Regions from separate parts of the Streptomyces sp. NPDC031132 genome, predicted to be linked through region 2. Evidence: predicted binding sites of a transcription regulator. Region 2 holds the regulator's gene; the other holds the start of a gene.
The links. Region 2 encodes HspR, which represses chaperone genes until heat shock. Its sites were predicted from a motif close to TTGAGNNNNNNNNNCTCAA; they were not measured.
Positions count from the first base shown of each region.

Region 1 (6,418 bases), on a different contig from region 2:
CTGCGCGCCATGGGCTTCGACCGGGTCGCCGTCCTGGACGGCGGGCTGCCTGCGTGGACCGCCGCCGGGCTGCCCGTCGAGGCGTGCGGCCCGGCGTACGAGGGCCCGCGCGGCTCCTTCACGGCCCGGCCGCGGGCGGGGCTGCTGGTGGACGCCGATGCGGTCGGGGCGGCCCTCGCCGATCCGGCGGCGGTCGTCCTGGACGCCCGTACGCGCGAACGCTTCACCGCCGCCGCCCCGGAACCGCGGGCGGGGCTGCGCGGGGGCCACATGCCGGGGGCGGTGAACCTGCCGTTCGGGGACCTCCAGCGCGACGGCGGCCTGATGCGGCCCGCCGGGGAACTCCGCGAGGCCTTCACCGCGTTGACCGGAGACCGGGAGCGGCTGTACTTCAGCTGCGGTTCGGGAGTGACGGCGTGCGTCCTGGCCCTGGGAGCCACGCTGGCCGGCTACTCCTCCCTGGCGGTGTACGACGGCTCGTGGACGGACTGGGCCATGCGCCCGGAGCGGCCTGCGGTGACGGGCCGGCGGGGGCAGTTCTTCAAAGCCGCGGAGGACCGTTTCACAGGACCCGCGACGGGCGACGAGCGGTTCCTGCTCACGGACGTCCTGGGGGCGCAGCGCGCGACGCTGGAGCTGAAGTGCACCGGTCTGGAGTCGGAGCCCATGGCTTTGCGGTCCGTGGAGCCGTCCACGCTCTCGCTGCTCGGCCTGGTCCGCCACCTCGCGGACATGGAGCGCCGGTGGTTCCGTCAGGTCCTGGCCGGGCAGGAGGTGCCGGCCCTGTTCTCGTCGGAAGCGGACCCGGACGGCGACTTCGACGGTGCGGTGTCCGGCCCGGGGGCCGTCGCTGCGGCGTGGGAGGCCTGGCGGGAGGAGGTGGCGTTCGCGGAGTCGTTCACGGACGCCGCGCCCGACCTGGACGTGGAGGCCGAGGACGCGTGGCGCGGGAAGGTGTCGCTGCGCTGGGTGCTGATCCACATGATCGAGGAGTACGCCCGCCACAACGGCCACGCGGACCTGCTGCGCGAGCGGATCGACGGAGCGATCGGCATCTGAGTCCGGCCGAGGGGGGGCTACCCCCACCCCGGGGCCGGGTACGGCCCCCATCGGCAGCGGCCCGGCGACGCACCAGAGTGGTGCGCATGCCTTCCCACATCACGTCACTCCGCTTCAGCCGGACGGTGGTTGTCGCCCTCGCCGCCGGACTGCTGCTCTACGGCTGCACCTTCGAGGACACCGAGCAGAAGACGGCGACCGCCGACGCGACGGTCGCCGAGGCCGTCACGGCGGTCGAGGTGAAGGACGCCCGGCGCGGCTCCATCGAGGTGACCCCCGGCACCGGCCCGGGGGTCACCATCCACCGGACGGTCCACTACCGGGGTGACGAGGCGCCGGATCCGGCCCACCACCTCTCGGCGGGCTCCCTCACCCTCACGAACAACTGCCCTGACACCTGCTACGTCGACTACCGCCTCGAGGTCCCGGCCTCGGCGACGGTCCGGCTGGAGAGCAGCAGCGGCCGCATCACGGTGGCCGGGGTGGCCGCGGCGGACCTCTCGTCCTCCTCCGGCGACGTCACGGCGGACCGCATCACCGGCCCCCTGAAGGTCCGTACCTCGTCGGGCGCGGTCACCGCCACCGCCCTGACCGGCCCGACCGCGGAACTCCACGCCTCCTCGGGCGACGCCCGCCTGGCCTTCGCGAAGCCCCCGACGTCGGTGACGGCGAAGACCAGCTCGGGCGACGTCACGCTGACCGTCCCGCAGGCCCCGTACGAGATCACGACCGCCACCACGTCGGGCGAGCAGGACACCCTCCCCACCAACCCGAAGGCCCCGTCCCACCTCTCGGTCCACACCACCTCGGGCGACATCCGCATCACCCCCGCGGGCTGAGCCGTTCGGTGCCGCCGACGGTGCGGGCAGACACCGTCGGAATGCGTGTTCGCCCGGGGCGAACGGGGGTTGGGGAACATCGGGGGGCGCACATGCATTGAGTCGGCATAGCTCAACTTCACTGCCGGAGGGAAGATCATGGCTTCGACGTCCGTAACGCTCACCCTGCCCGTACTGCCGCTCGACGACGAGGTCGTGCTGCCTGGGATGGTCGTTCCGCTGGACCTGTCCGACGCCGAGGTGCGGGGGGCCGTCGAGGCCGCCCAGGCGGCGGTCCGGAGCGGGAAGCCCCGGGTGCTGCTCGTTCCGCGGGTCGACGGGAAGTACGCCGGCACCGGTGTGCTCGGGACCGTCGAGCAGGTGGGGCGGCTCTCCGACGGGGATCCCGGAGCGCTCATCCGCGGTGTCGGCCGCGTCAAGATCGGGGCCGGGACCACCGGGCCCGGGGCGGCGCTCTGGGTCGAGGGCGAGAGCGTCGACGAAAGACTGGCCGATCCGCTGCCCGGGTCCGTCACCGAGCTCGTCAAGGAGTACAAGGCGCTCGCCACCAGCTGGCTCAAGAAGCGCGGGGCCTGGCAGGTCGTGGACCGGGTCCAGCAGATCGAGGGCGTTTCGGCCCTCGCCGACAATTCCGGCTACTCGCCCTTCCTGACCGTCGCTCAGAAGGTCGAGCTGCTCGAGACCGCCGACCCCGTGGCACGTCTCAAGCTGGCCATCACCTGGCTCCGCGACCACCTCGCCGAGCAGGACGTCGCCGAGTCCATCGCCAAGGACGTCCAGGACGGCGTCGAGAAGCAGCAGCGTGAGTTCCTGCTGCGCCGCCAGCTGGAAGCCGTACGCAAGGAACTGCGCGAACTCAACGGCGAGAAGGACGGCGAGGAGTCCGACGACTACCGCACTCGCGTCGAGGGCGCCGACCTCCCCGAGAAGGTACGGGAGGCCGCGCTCAAGGAGGTCGACAAGCTGGAGCGGTCCAGCGACCAGTCCCCGGAAGGCTCCTGGATCCGCACCTGGCTCGACACCGTGCTGGAACTGCCCTGGAACGAGCGCACCGAGGACGAGTACGACATCCGCGGGGCCCGGGCCGTCCTCGACGCCGAACACGCCGGGCTGAGCGACGTGAAGGACCGCATCACCGAGTACCTCGCCGTGCGCAAGCGGCGTTCCGAGCGCGGCATGGGCGTCATCGGCGGCCGCCGCGGCGGGGCCGTGCTGGCGCTCGTCGGGCCGCCCGGCGTCGGCAAGACCTCCCTCGGGGAGTCCGTCGCGCACGCCATGGGGCGCAAGTTCGTCCGCGTGGCCCTCGGCGGCGTCCGCGACGAGGCCGAGATCCGCGGCCACCGGCGTACGTACGTCGGCGCGCTGCCCGGCCGGATCGTACGGGCCATCAAGGAAGCCGGGTCCATGAACCCCGTCGTCCTGCTCGACGAGATCGACAAGGTCGGGTCCGACTTCCGGGGCGACCCCGCGGCCGCCCTGCTGGAGGTCCTCGACCCCGCGCAGAACCACACCTTCCGGGACCACTACCTGGAGGTCGAGCTGGACCTGAGCGACGTCGTCTTCCTGGCCACCGCCAACGTCCTGGAAGCCATCCCCGAGGCGCTCGCCGACCGCATGGAGCTCGTCCGTCTCGACGGCTACACCGAGGACGAGAAGGTCGTCATCGCCCGCGACCACCTGCTGCCCCGCCAGCTGGAGCGGGCCGGCCTCGGCGCCGAGGAAGTCGTCCTGGAGGAGGACGCGCTGCGCAAGCTGGCCGGCGAGTACACCCGCGAGGCCGGCGTCCGCACCCTGGAGCGGTCCATCGCGCGGCTGCTGCGCAAGGTGGCCTCCCAGCACGAGCTGGGGGAGCGGGAGTTGCCGCTGAGCATCGGTGCCGACGACCTGCGGGCGCTCATCGGGCGCCCGCACCACGTCCCGGAGTCCGCGCAGGACCCCGCCGAGCGGCGCACCGCCGTCCCCGGCGTGGCCACCGGGCTCGCGGTGACCGGGGCGGGCGGCGACGTCCTGTTCGTCGAGGCCTCGCTGGCCGACCCCGAGACCGGGGCCGCCGGACTCACCCTGACGGGGCAGCTCGGCGACGTGATGAAGGAGTCCGCGCAGATCGCGCTCAGCTTCCTGCGCTCGCACGGCGCGGAGCTCGAGCTCCCGGTCGCCGACCTGAAGGACCGGGGCGTACACATCCACTTCCCGGCCGGCGCGGTGCCGAAGGACGGGCCGAGCGCGGGCATCACGATGACGACGGCGCTGGCCTCGCTGCTGTCGGGTCGGCAGGTCCGGACCGACGTCGCCATGACCGGCGAGGTCTCGCTGACCGGGCGGGTCCTGCCCATCGGCGGGGTCAAGCAGAAGCTGCTCGCCGCGCACCGGGCGGGTCTGACCACCGTGATCATCCCGAAGCGGAACGAGGCCGACCTGGACGACGTGCCGTCCGAGGTGCTGGAGGGGCTGGACGTGCACCCGGTGACGGACGTGCGCCAGGTCCTGGAACTCGCGCTCAGCCAGGCGGAGGCCGTGGTCACCGCGGCCGCCTGATCCCCGCCCCGCGCACGCGTGTACGGCCCGGGACCCCTCCCCCAGACTCCGTCCGGGGGGACCCCCAGGCGGGGTCCCGGGCCGTCGCCGTATCCGCTGCGAAATACTGGTGCCTCAGGACACCACCGATGGGAGCGGACGTGCACGGTAGTGAAGACCAGGAGTTCCTTGCGCTGGAGCGGGAGCTGTCCGTCTTCCTCCGGCGTGCCAGGGCCTCCTCCGGGGAGATGGCGCGTGCCCTGCACCCCGAGCTGGAGCCCGCCGCGTACGGGCTGCTCGTCCGGCTGGAGGCCGCGGGCCGCCAGCGGGCCACCGAGCTCGCCGCGTACTTCGGGGTCGGCAAGGCCACCATGAGCCGGCAGCTGCGGGCGCTGGAAGTGCTGGGGCTGGTTGCCCGCGAGCCGGACCCGGCCGACGGCCGGGCCTTCCTGGTCGGGCTGACGGACGAGGGGCGGGAGCGGTTCCTGCGGGTGCGGGGCGCTCGGCGCGAGCAGTACATGCGGAAGCTCGCCGACTGGGACCGGGGTGAAGTGGCCGAATTGGCGAGGCTCCTCAACCAGTTGAACCAGGGCGAGGAGTAGCCTCCGGCCGGGGCGCCCGATGGGCCGGAACGGGCGGGTCCTTGCTACAACTCCGCGTACGCCGCCGAGGCGTCGTCGTGGCGTTTGCCGCGGGCGAGGGGTCGGGTCGGGTCGGATTCCAGGGTGCGGACCCGGGCGATCAGGCCCTGCGCGCCCTCCTTCCGGAGCACCGCCAGGCACTGCGCCCAGTCGCCCTCCCCGAACGTGTCCGTCCAGCGGCTCGCCCCGTCCGTGAGCGCGGCCAGCGCCCGCACCCGCTCGCGCGGGGTCCGGCCCGTCACCGCGCGGGCGGCAACCGCCGGGTCCGCGGCCGCCGTGAAGAACCCGCCCTCCGCATTGCGCAGCGCGTCCGCCGAAGCCTGCGTGCGCAGCAGCTCGCGCGGGATCCGGTCCAGCCGGTCGTCGAGCACCGGCGTCACCTCGCCCCCCGGCGCCTCGAGGAGCAGTACGGAATCCGAGAGCACGAGGTGCTCCACGGACGCCTCGTCCCAGCGCGCCATCACCACCGTCGCCTGCGGGGTCCGCACGTGAGAAAGGTCACAGGTGTCGCGGTGCGCGTCGGCGGTCTCGCGGATGGCCGTCGCCAGGATCCGGGCCAGCGGCATGTCCTGCCGCGATCCGGACAGTTCGGTCAATCGGCCCCCGAGCCGGGCCGCGAACCAGGGCACGCCGTGCGTACACCCCACCTCGCCGCCCGGCGGGGTGACCCCGTCCAGGGCGACCAGGACTCCGCCGCCCGCAGCGGGTATCGCCGCCGATAGCCAGTCCTCGTTGGGGCGTTCCGGGTGGCCGGGGGCCGAGGCGAGGTCGATGCGCATGCGGACATTCTGCCCGTCCCGCATGTGCCTGCCGGCTGCGATGCGCCGAAAAGTCCGTACCAATGCAGAGTGGGCGGGAATGCCGCCGCCCGGCCGTCCTGCGGGGCGCTCCACGGCCCCCGGGCGGGATGTGGGCGGGCATATTGCCAAAGCCTCCATCGATCTTTCAACCACCCGCCCGTGACGGCCCTCTGACGGCGCCCCGCCGAGTTGGTTGCCAACTCATCCGTGATGTTCACTCGTTCGAGTGGCCGGGTGGGCGATGTCAGGCTCTCTCCCCAACACGCTGCAAAGGTCTGAGGCGGTACGAGGGGGCAGGGGGCGTTTACTTGTTGACCGGCCGTTACCTCGGCCACACGAGTAGACGAGCACGAGCACACGTACAGGATTGCGAGCACCGGTGCAGAAGAAGCGGTCTCGGAAGAACGGCACCGCCACCGACGGACCCGCCCCCGCAGGACGTCGCGTCCGCGTGCGCAGCAGGCTCGTCATCGGCGTCGCCGTCGCCGGCCTCACCGTCCTCGCGGCCGGCACACCAGCCGTGGTCTCCGCGACGCGGGAGCTGAACGACTCCCAGCAGCTGGTC
Region 1 is NZ_JBVIGX010000001.1:232,427-238,844, forward strand. Features, by position in the region: partial or broken gene ACZ49B_RS01070 (sulfurtransferase) at 1-525, shown strand, start outside; gene ACZ49B_RS01075 (DinB family protein) at 517-1,059, shown strand; gene ACZ49B_RS01080 (DUF4097 family beta strand repeat-containing protein) at 1,146-1,898, shown strand; gene lon (endopeptidase La) at 2,037-4,433, shown strand; gene ACZ49B_RS01090 (MarR family winged helix-turn-helix transcriptional regulator) at 4,562-5,014, shown strand; gene ACZ49B_RS01095 (protein phosphatase 2C domain-containing protein) at 5,059-5,832, opposite strand; gene ACZ49B_RS01100 (sensor histidine kinase) at 6,305-6,418, shown strand, end outside.
Region 1: a site for HspR is predicted at 1,996-2,014, ahead of lon (endopeptidase La). Genes of this name have one in related genera too.

Region 2 (6,418 bases):
TGGAGGAAATCAAAATGGCACGTGCGGTCGGCATCGACCTGGGCACCACTAACTCCGTCGTCAGCGTTCTCGAAGGCGGCGAGCCCACCGTCATCACCAACGCCGAGGGCGCCAGGACCACGCCGTCCGTCGTCGCCTTCGCCAAGAACGGCGAGGTCCTCGTCGGCGAGGTGGCCAAGCGCCAGGCGGTCACGAACGTGGACCGGACCATCCGCTCCGTCAAGCGCCACATGGGCACTGACTGGAAGATCAACCTGGATGGCAAGGACTTCAACCCGCAGCAGATGAGCGCCTTCATCCTGCAGAAGCTGAAGCGCGACGCCGAGGCCTACCTGGGTGAGAAGGTCACGGACGCGGTCATCACCGTCCCGGCCTACTTCAACGACTCCGAGCGTCAGGCGACGAAGGAAGCCGGTGAGATCGCGGGTCTGAACGTCCTGCGCATCGTCAACGAGCCGACCGCCGCCGCCCTGGCCTACGGCCTGGACAAGGACGACCAGACCATCCTCGTCTTCGACCTCGGTGGCGGCACCTTCGACGTGTCGCTCCTCGAGATCGGCGACGGCGTCGTCGAGGTCAAGGCCACCAACGGTGACAACCACCTCGGTGGTGACGACTGGGACCAGCGCGTCGTCGACTACCTGGTGAAGCAGTTCGCCAACGGCCACGGCGTCGACCTGTCCAAGGACAAGATGGCCCTGCAGCGTCTGCGCGAGGCCGCCGAGAAGGCGAAGATCGAGCTGTCCTCCTCCACGGAGACCACGATCAACCTGCCTTACATCACGGCGTCCGCCGAGGGCCCGCTGCACCTGGACGAGAAGCTCACGCGCTCGCAGTTCCAGCAGCTGACCGCGGACCTGCTCGACCGCTGCAAGACCCCGTTCCACAACGTCATCAAGGACGCCGGCATCCAGCTGTCCGAGATCGACCACGTGGTCCTGGTCGGCGGCTCCACCCGCATGCCGGCCGTCGCCGAGCTCGTCAAGGAGCTCACCGGCGGTCAGGACGCCAACAAGGGCGTCAACCCGGACGAGGTCGTCGCCATCGGCGCCACCCTCCAGGCCGGTGTCCTCAAGGGTGAGGTCAAGGACGTCCTGCTCCTCGACGTGACCCCGCTGTCCCTCGGCATCGAGACCAAGGGCGGCATCATGACCAAGCTGATCGAGCGCAACACCACGATCCCGACCAAGCGGTCCGAGATCTTCACGACGGCCGAGGACAACCAGCCGTCCGTGCAGATCCAGGTCTACCAGGGTGAGCGCGAGATCGCGGCGTACAACAAGAAGCTCGGCATGTTCGAGCTGACGGGCCTGCCGCCGGCCCCGCGCGGCGTCCCGCAGATCGAGGTCTCCTTCGACATCGACGCGAACGGCATCATGCACGTCACGGCCAAGGACCTTGGCACGGGCAAGGAGCAGAAGATGACCGTCACCGGCGGCTCCTCGCTCGGCAAGGACGAGGTCGACCGCATGCGCCAGGAGGCCGAGCAGTACGCGGAGGAGGACCACCGCCGCCGCGAGGCCGCCGAGTCCCGCAACCAGGGCGAGCAGCTCGTCTACCAGACGGAGAAGTTCGTCAAGGACAACGAGGACAAGGTCCCGGCCGAGGTCAAGACCGAGGTCGAGGCCGCCGTCTCCGAGCTGAAGGAGACCCTCAAGGGCGAGGACACGGCCGCGATCCGCACCGCGACCGAGAAGCTCGCCGCGGTCAGCCAGAAGCTCGGCCAGGCCATCTACGCCGACGCGCAGGCCGCCTCGGGCGCAGCCGGTGCCGGTGAGGGCCAGCAGGCCAAGCCCGAGGACGACGTCGTCGACGCCGAGATCGTGGACGAGGACAAGCCGAAGGGCGGCGCTGCCTGATGTCGGAGGAGACCCCGGGTTTCGACGAGAAGCCCGAAGTCCCCGCCGGCGCCACGCCTGACGACGCCGCCGAGCCGAAGGCCGCAGCTTCCTCCGAGGAGGAGGCCGCGGCCCCGGCCGGGGACTCCGGAGCACCGTCCGCTCAGGAGACGGCTCTGCTGGCGCAGCTGGACCAGGCCCGTACCGCGCTCGGCGAGCGCACCGCGGACCTCCAGCGGCTCCAGGCGGAGTACCAGAACTACCGCCGCCGGGTGGAGCGGGACCGGATCGCCGTCAAGGAGATCGCGGTCGCGTCCCTGCTGACGGAACTGCTCCCGACCCTGGACGACATCGGCCGGGCGCGGGACCATGGCGAGCTGGTCGGCGGCTTCAAGTCGGTGGCCGAATCGCTGGAGACCGCCGCGGCCAAGATGGGGCTGCAGCAGTTCGGCAAGGAGGGCGAGCCCTTCGACCCGACGATCCACGAGGCCCTGATGCACTCGTACGCACCGGACGTCACCGAGACGACCTGCGTGGCGATCCTGCAGCCGGGGTACCGGATCGGCGAGCGTACGATCCGCCCCGCGCGGGTCGCGGTGGCCGAGCCCCAGCCCGGGGCGGCCCCCAAGTCCGAGTCCGCGGACGGCGACACGCCTTCGGACAAGGACGCGGATGCCCCCGACAAGGGCTGACGCAGCAACCGTAGAGGTACGAGAGGAGGGACACCGGGGATGAGCACGAAGGACTTCGTCGAGAAGGACTACTACAAGGTCCTCGGTGTCCCGAAGGACGCCACCGAGGCCGAGATCAAGAAGGCGTACCGGAAGCTCGCGCGCGAGTTCCACCCGGACGCCAACAAGGGCGACGCCTCGGCCGAGGAGCGCTTCAAGGAGATCTCCGAGGCGAACGACATCCTCGGCGACGCCAAGAAGCGCAAGGAGTACGACGAGGCCCGCGCCCTGTTCGGCAACGGGGGCTTCCGCCCCGGTCCGGGCGGGGGCGGCTCGTTCAACTTCGACCTGGGCGACCTCTTCGGCGGTACCCAGCCGGGTGGCGGCGCGGGCGGCGGCTTCGGCGGCGGCGGTCTGGGCGACGTCTTCGGCGGACTGTTCAACCGCGGCGGCGCGGGCCCCGGGACGCGGGTCCAGCCGCGCCGCGGCCAGGACATCGAGTCGGAGGTCACCCTCTCCTTCACGGAGGCGGTGGACGGGGCCACGGTCCCGCTCCGGATGTCCTCCCAGGCGCCCTGCAAGGCCTGTTCGGGCACCGGCGACAAGAACGGCACGCCGCGCGTGTGCCCGACCTGCGTCGGCACCGGCCAGGTCTCGCGGGGCAGCGGCGGCGGCTTCTCGCTGACCGACCCCTGCGCCGACTGCAAGGGCCGCGGCCTGATCGCGGAGACCCCCTGCGACGTCTGCAAGGGCAGCGGGCGGGCCAAGTCCTCCCGCACCATGCAGGTCCGGATCCCGGCGGGCGTCTCCGACAACCAGCGGATCCGGCTGCGCGGCAAGGGCGCTCCGGGCGAGCGCGGCGGTCCCGCCGGCGACCTCTACGTGGTCGTCCACGTGGACGGCCACCCGGTGTTCGGCCGCAAGGACGACAACCTGACGGTCACCGTCCCGGTGACGATCGCCGAGGCCGCCCTGGGCGCCGACATCAAGGTCCCGACCCTGAACGGCCCCTCGGTGACGCTCAAGCTCCCGCCGGGCACCCCCAGCGGGCGCACGATGCGCGCCCGCGGCAAGGGAGCGGTCCGCAAGGACGGCACCCGCGGGGACCTGCTGGTGACGGTGGAGGTCTCGGTTCCGGCCACGCTGTCGGACAAGGCCCGCGAGGCGCTGGAGATGTACCGCGACGCGACGGAGTCGGAGGACCCGCGCGCCGTGCTGTTCGAGTCCGCGAAGGGAGCATGACATGGACGGCCGCCGCCGCCCGCCCCGGTTCGGCAACGGGGCGTACGAACTGACCGACGAGACCCCGGTCTACGTGATCTCGGTGGCCGCCCAGCTCTCGGGCCTGCATCCGCAGACCCTGCGCCAGTACGACCGCCTCGGCCTGGTCTCCCCGGACCGGACGGCCGGCCGCGGCCGGCGCTACTCGGCCCGCGACATCGAACTGCTCCGCACGGTGCAGACGCTGTCCCAGGACGAGGGCATCAACCTGGCCGGCATCAAGCGGATCATCGAGCTGGAGAACCAGGTCACGGCGCTCCAGCAACGCGTGGCCGAGCTCTCGGCGGCGGTGGACGGCGCGGCGGCCGTGCTCCAGCAGCGCGAGGCGCAGGTGCACGCCTCGTACCGGCGAGATCTGGTCAAGTACCAGCCGCCGGTGGCGGGCAACGCCCTGGTCGTCTGGCGCCCCGCGCCGAAGCGCCAGGGCGACTGACGAGCGACCGAACGCACAGGCCCCGCCCGGTTCCCCGGGCGGGGCCTGTGCGTTCCGGTGCGCTTCAGTCGCCCTCGTCCTCGAGGATCCCGGAGCGGGCGATGAGGAAGCCGAGTTGGGCGCGGCTGCCGCTGCCGAGGGTGCTGGCGAGCTTCGCGATGTGCGCGCGGCAGGTCCGTACGTTCATGCCCAGCCGGCGGGCGATGGCCTCGTCGACGTGGCCCTCGATGAGGAGCTGCGCGATGGTGCGCTGCACGCCCGAGATGCCGCCGCGGGTGTGCTGGTACGTGACTTCCTCCTGGAGCGGCACGGCGCGGTGCCACAGCTGCTCGAACACCTTGATGAGGTAGTCGACCAGCCCCGGGTGGCGCAGCTCCAGGGCGACCTGGCGGTCGTCGCTGGCCGGGATGAAGGCGACGGTCCGGTCGAAGATGATGAGGCGCTCGAAGAGCTCCTCCAGCGTGCGCACCTCGACCTTGCCCGCCTTGAGGAGGTCGACGTACGCGAGCGTGCCGCGGCTGTGCCGGACGGTGTGCTGGTAGAGGGTCCGGATCCGGACACCGCGGTCGGTCAGCGGCTGGTCGCGCTCCAGGGCCTCCGTGAGCTCGAGGCTGGGGCGGGCACCGCCGGGCTGGATGGTCAGCATCTCGGTGTGGCACTCGGCGGTGGCGAGGTTGAGGGCCGCGTTGATGGGGTCGAAGCCTTCGAGCACGGTGATGGCGTGGGTGCTTGCCGGATTCTGTGCACTGATGGCGAGAAACGGCTCGAAAGCTTCGGACAGTTCGAGAGAATCCCGGCGCCTGTCGCGGATCTCCCGTTCGATCGGATGCAGCCGCTGTGCGAGTGCCACCGCCGGTGGAACCGGACGGAGCGAATTGGCGTCATCAGGATCTGGCTGCAACAACGCCAGATCGAGCAAACAGGGTGCCGTTTTGACATCCCCACGTGCGATACGTCCGGTCCGCAGCGCGCTCGTGTAGAGCCGTGCCCCCTCGCTGCACAGCTCCGTGACCGAGTGGGGATGTGTCGCTTTTGTTCTGTTTATGGTCAAATCTCCACCCCCCAGGGTCCTGAACATGCAAGAACATGATGCATCGTCCCTGTGGCAGTGATGTGCCTGAATGAGCCATCGTCTGACAGGCGGGGGAGAGGATTTCATCAAGTGAGGACGAAGCCGACCATGAACAAGAGAATGCTTCGCTCGGCGCTTGCCACCGTCATCTTCTCGGCTGTGGCCGGTCTGGGACTTGCCGGGGTCACCCTGGGGGGCGCCGAAGGGGGTGCCGCAGGCCTCCAGGCGGCGCCGCTCGAGGACAGCGGATGGCGCGCGGCACCGATGGACAGCGGATGGCGCTCGGCCCCCGTCGACTCCGATGCCGACACCCTTGCTGTGGAGACCGCGGTATGACCCCCGACGACCGCGGATTCCGTCGCGAAATGGCCTCTGCCTACCGCTCCGGCTGGCAGTTCATCGACCTCGCCACGGCCATCCCCCACCCTGGCGACTCGTTGATGGTCACCCTGTTCGGACAGCCCATCGTCATCACGCGCGAGGAGGACGAGGACGTCCGGGCGTACCGGTGCCTGCGCCGCCCCCGCGGCGCGCCGCAGCCCGTCCGCTGCGAGGTGCGCTACGGAATGGTCTTCGTCAACCTTGATCAGCGCGACCACCAGCTCTTCGAACCCGATATCACCACCGCCACCCCCCGCAGTGCCTGAAGCGATTCCCCCGTCGTTGCAGATCGCTCCAGGTGCTCCCCCACACAACGGCGCCATCGTGGACCTGACCACGATGGCGCCGTTGTGATGTCCGCGTCCAGTGCTTGAACCGGACAAGGTGAAAGCTGAACTTGTCTGCGCCGGGTTCAGGCGCGGCCCATCGCCCGGTCGAGGGTGATCTCCATGACGACCCGGTCCGGGTTGGGCGAGGGCGTGCGCCCGTAGCGGTCCGCGTACCGCGCCACCGCCTCGGCGACCGACGCCTCGTCCGTACGGATCACCGCGTGGCCCTCCAGGGTCGCCCAGCGGCGCCCCGCCATCTGGCACACCGCCACCCGGGCCGGGCCCTGCTCCGTCGCCTGGGCCGCCAGCACGTTGCGGATCTTCTTGCTGTTCTTGTTGCTGATCACCCGGGCCAGGCCGGCCTCCGGGTCGTACGTGACACCCACCGGTACCACGTGCGGGGTCCCGTCGGG
Region 2 is NZ_JBVIGX010000026.1:46,028-52,445, forward strand. Features, by position in the region: gene dnaK (molecular chaperone DnaK) at 15-1,859, shown strand; gene grpE (nucleotide exchange factor GrpE) at 1,859-2,530, shown strand; gene dnaJ (molecular chaperone DnaJ) at 2,570-3,751, shown strand; gene ACZ49B_RS29180 (heat shock protein transcriptional repressor HspR) at 3,753-4,223, shown strand; gene ACZ49B_RS29185 (helix-turn-helix transcriptional regulator) at 4,288-5,301, opposite strand; gene ACZ49B_RS29190 (Rieske (2Fe-2S) protein) at 5,628-5,942, shown strand; gene ACZ49B_RS29195 (pyridoxamine 5'-phosphate oxidase family protein) at 6,089-6,418, opposite strand, start outside.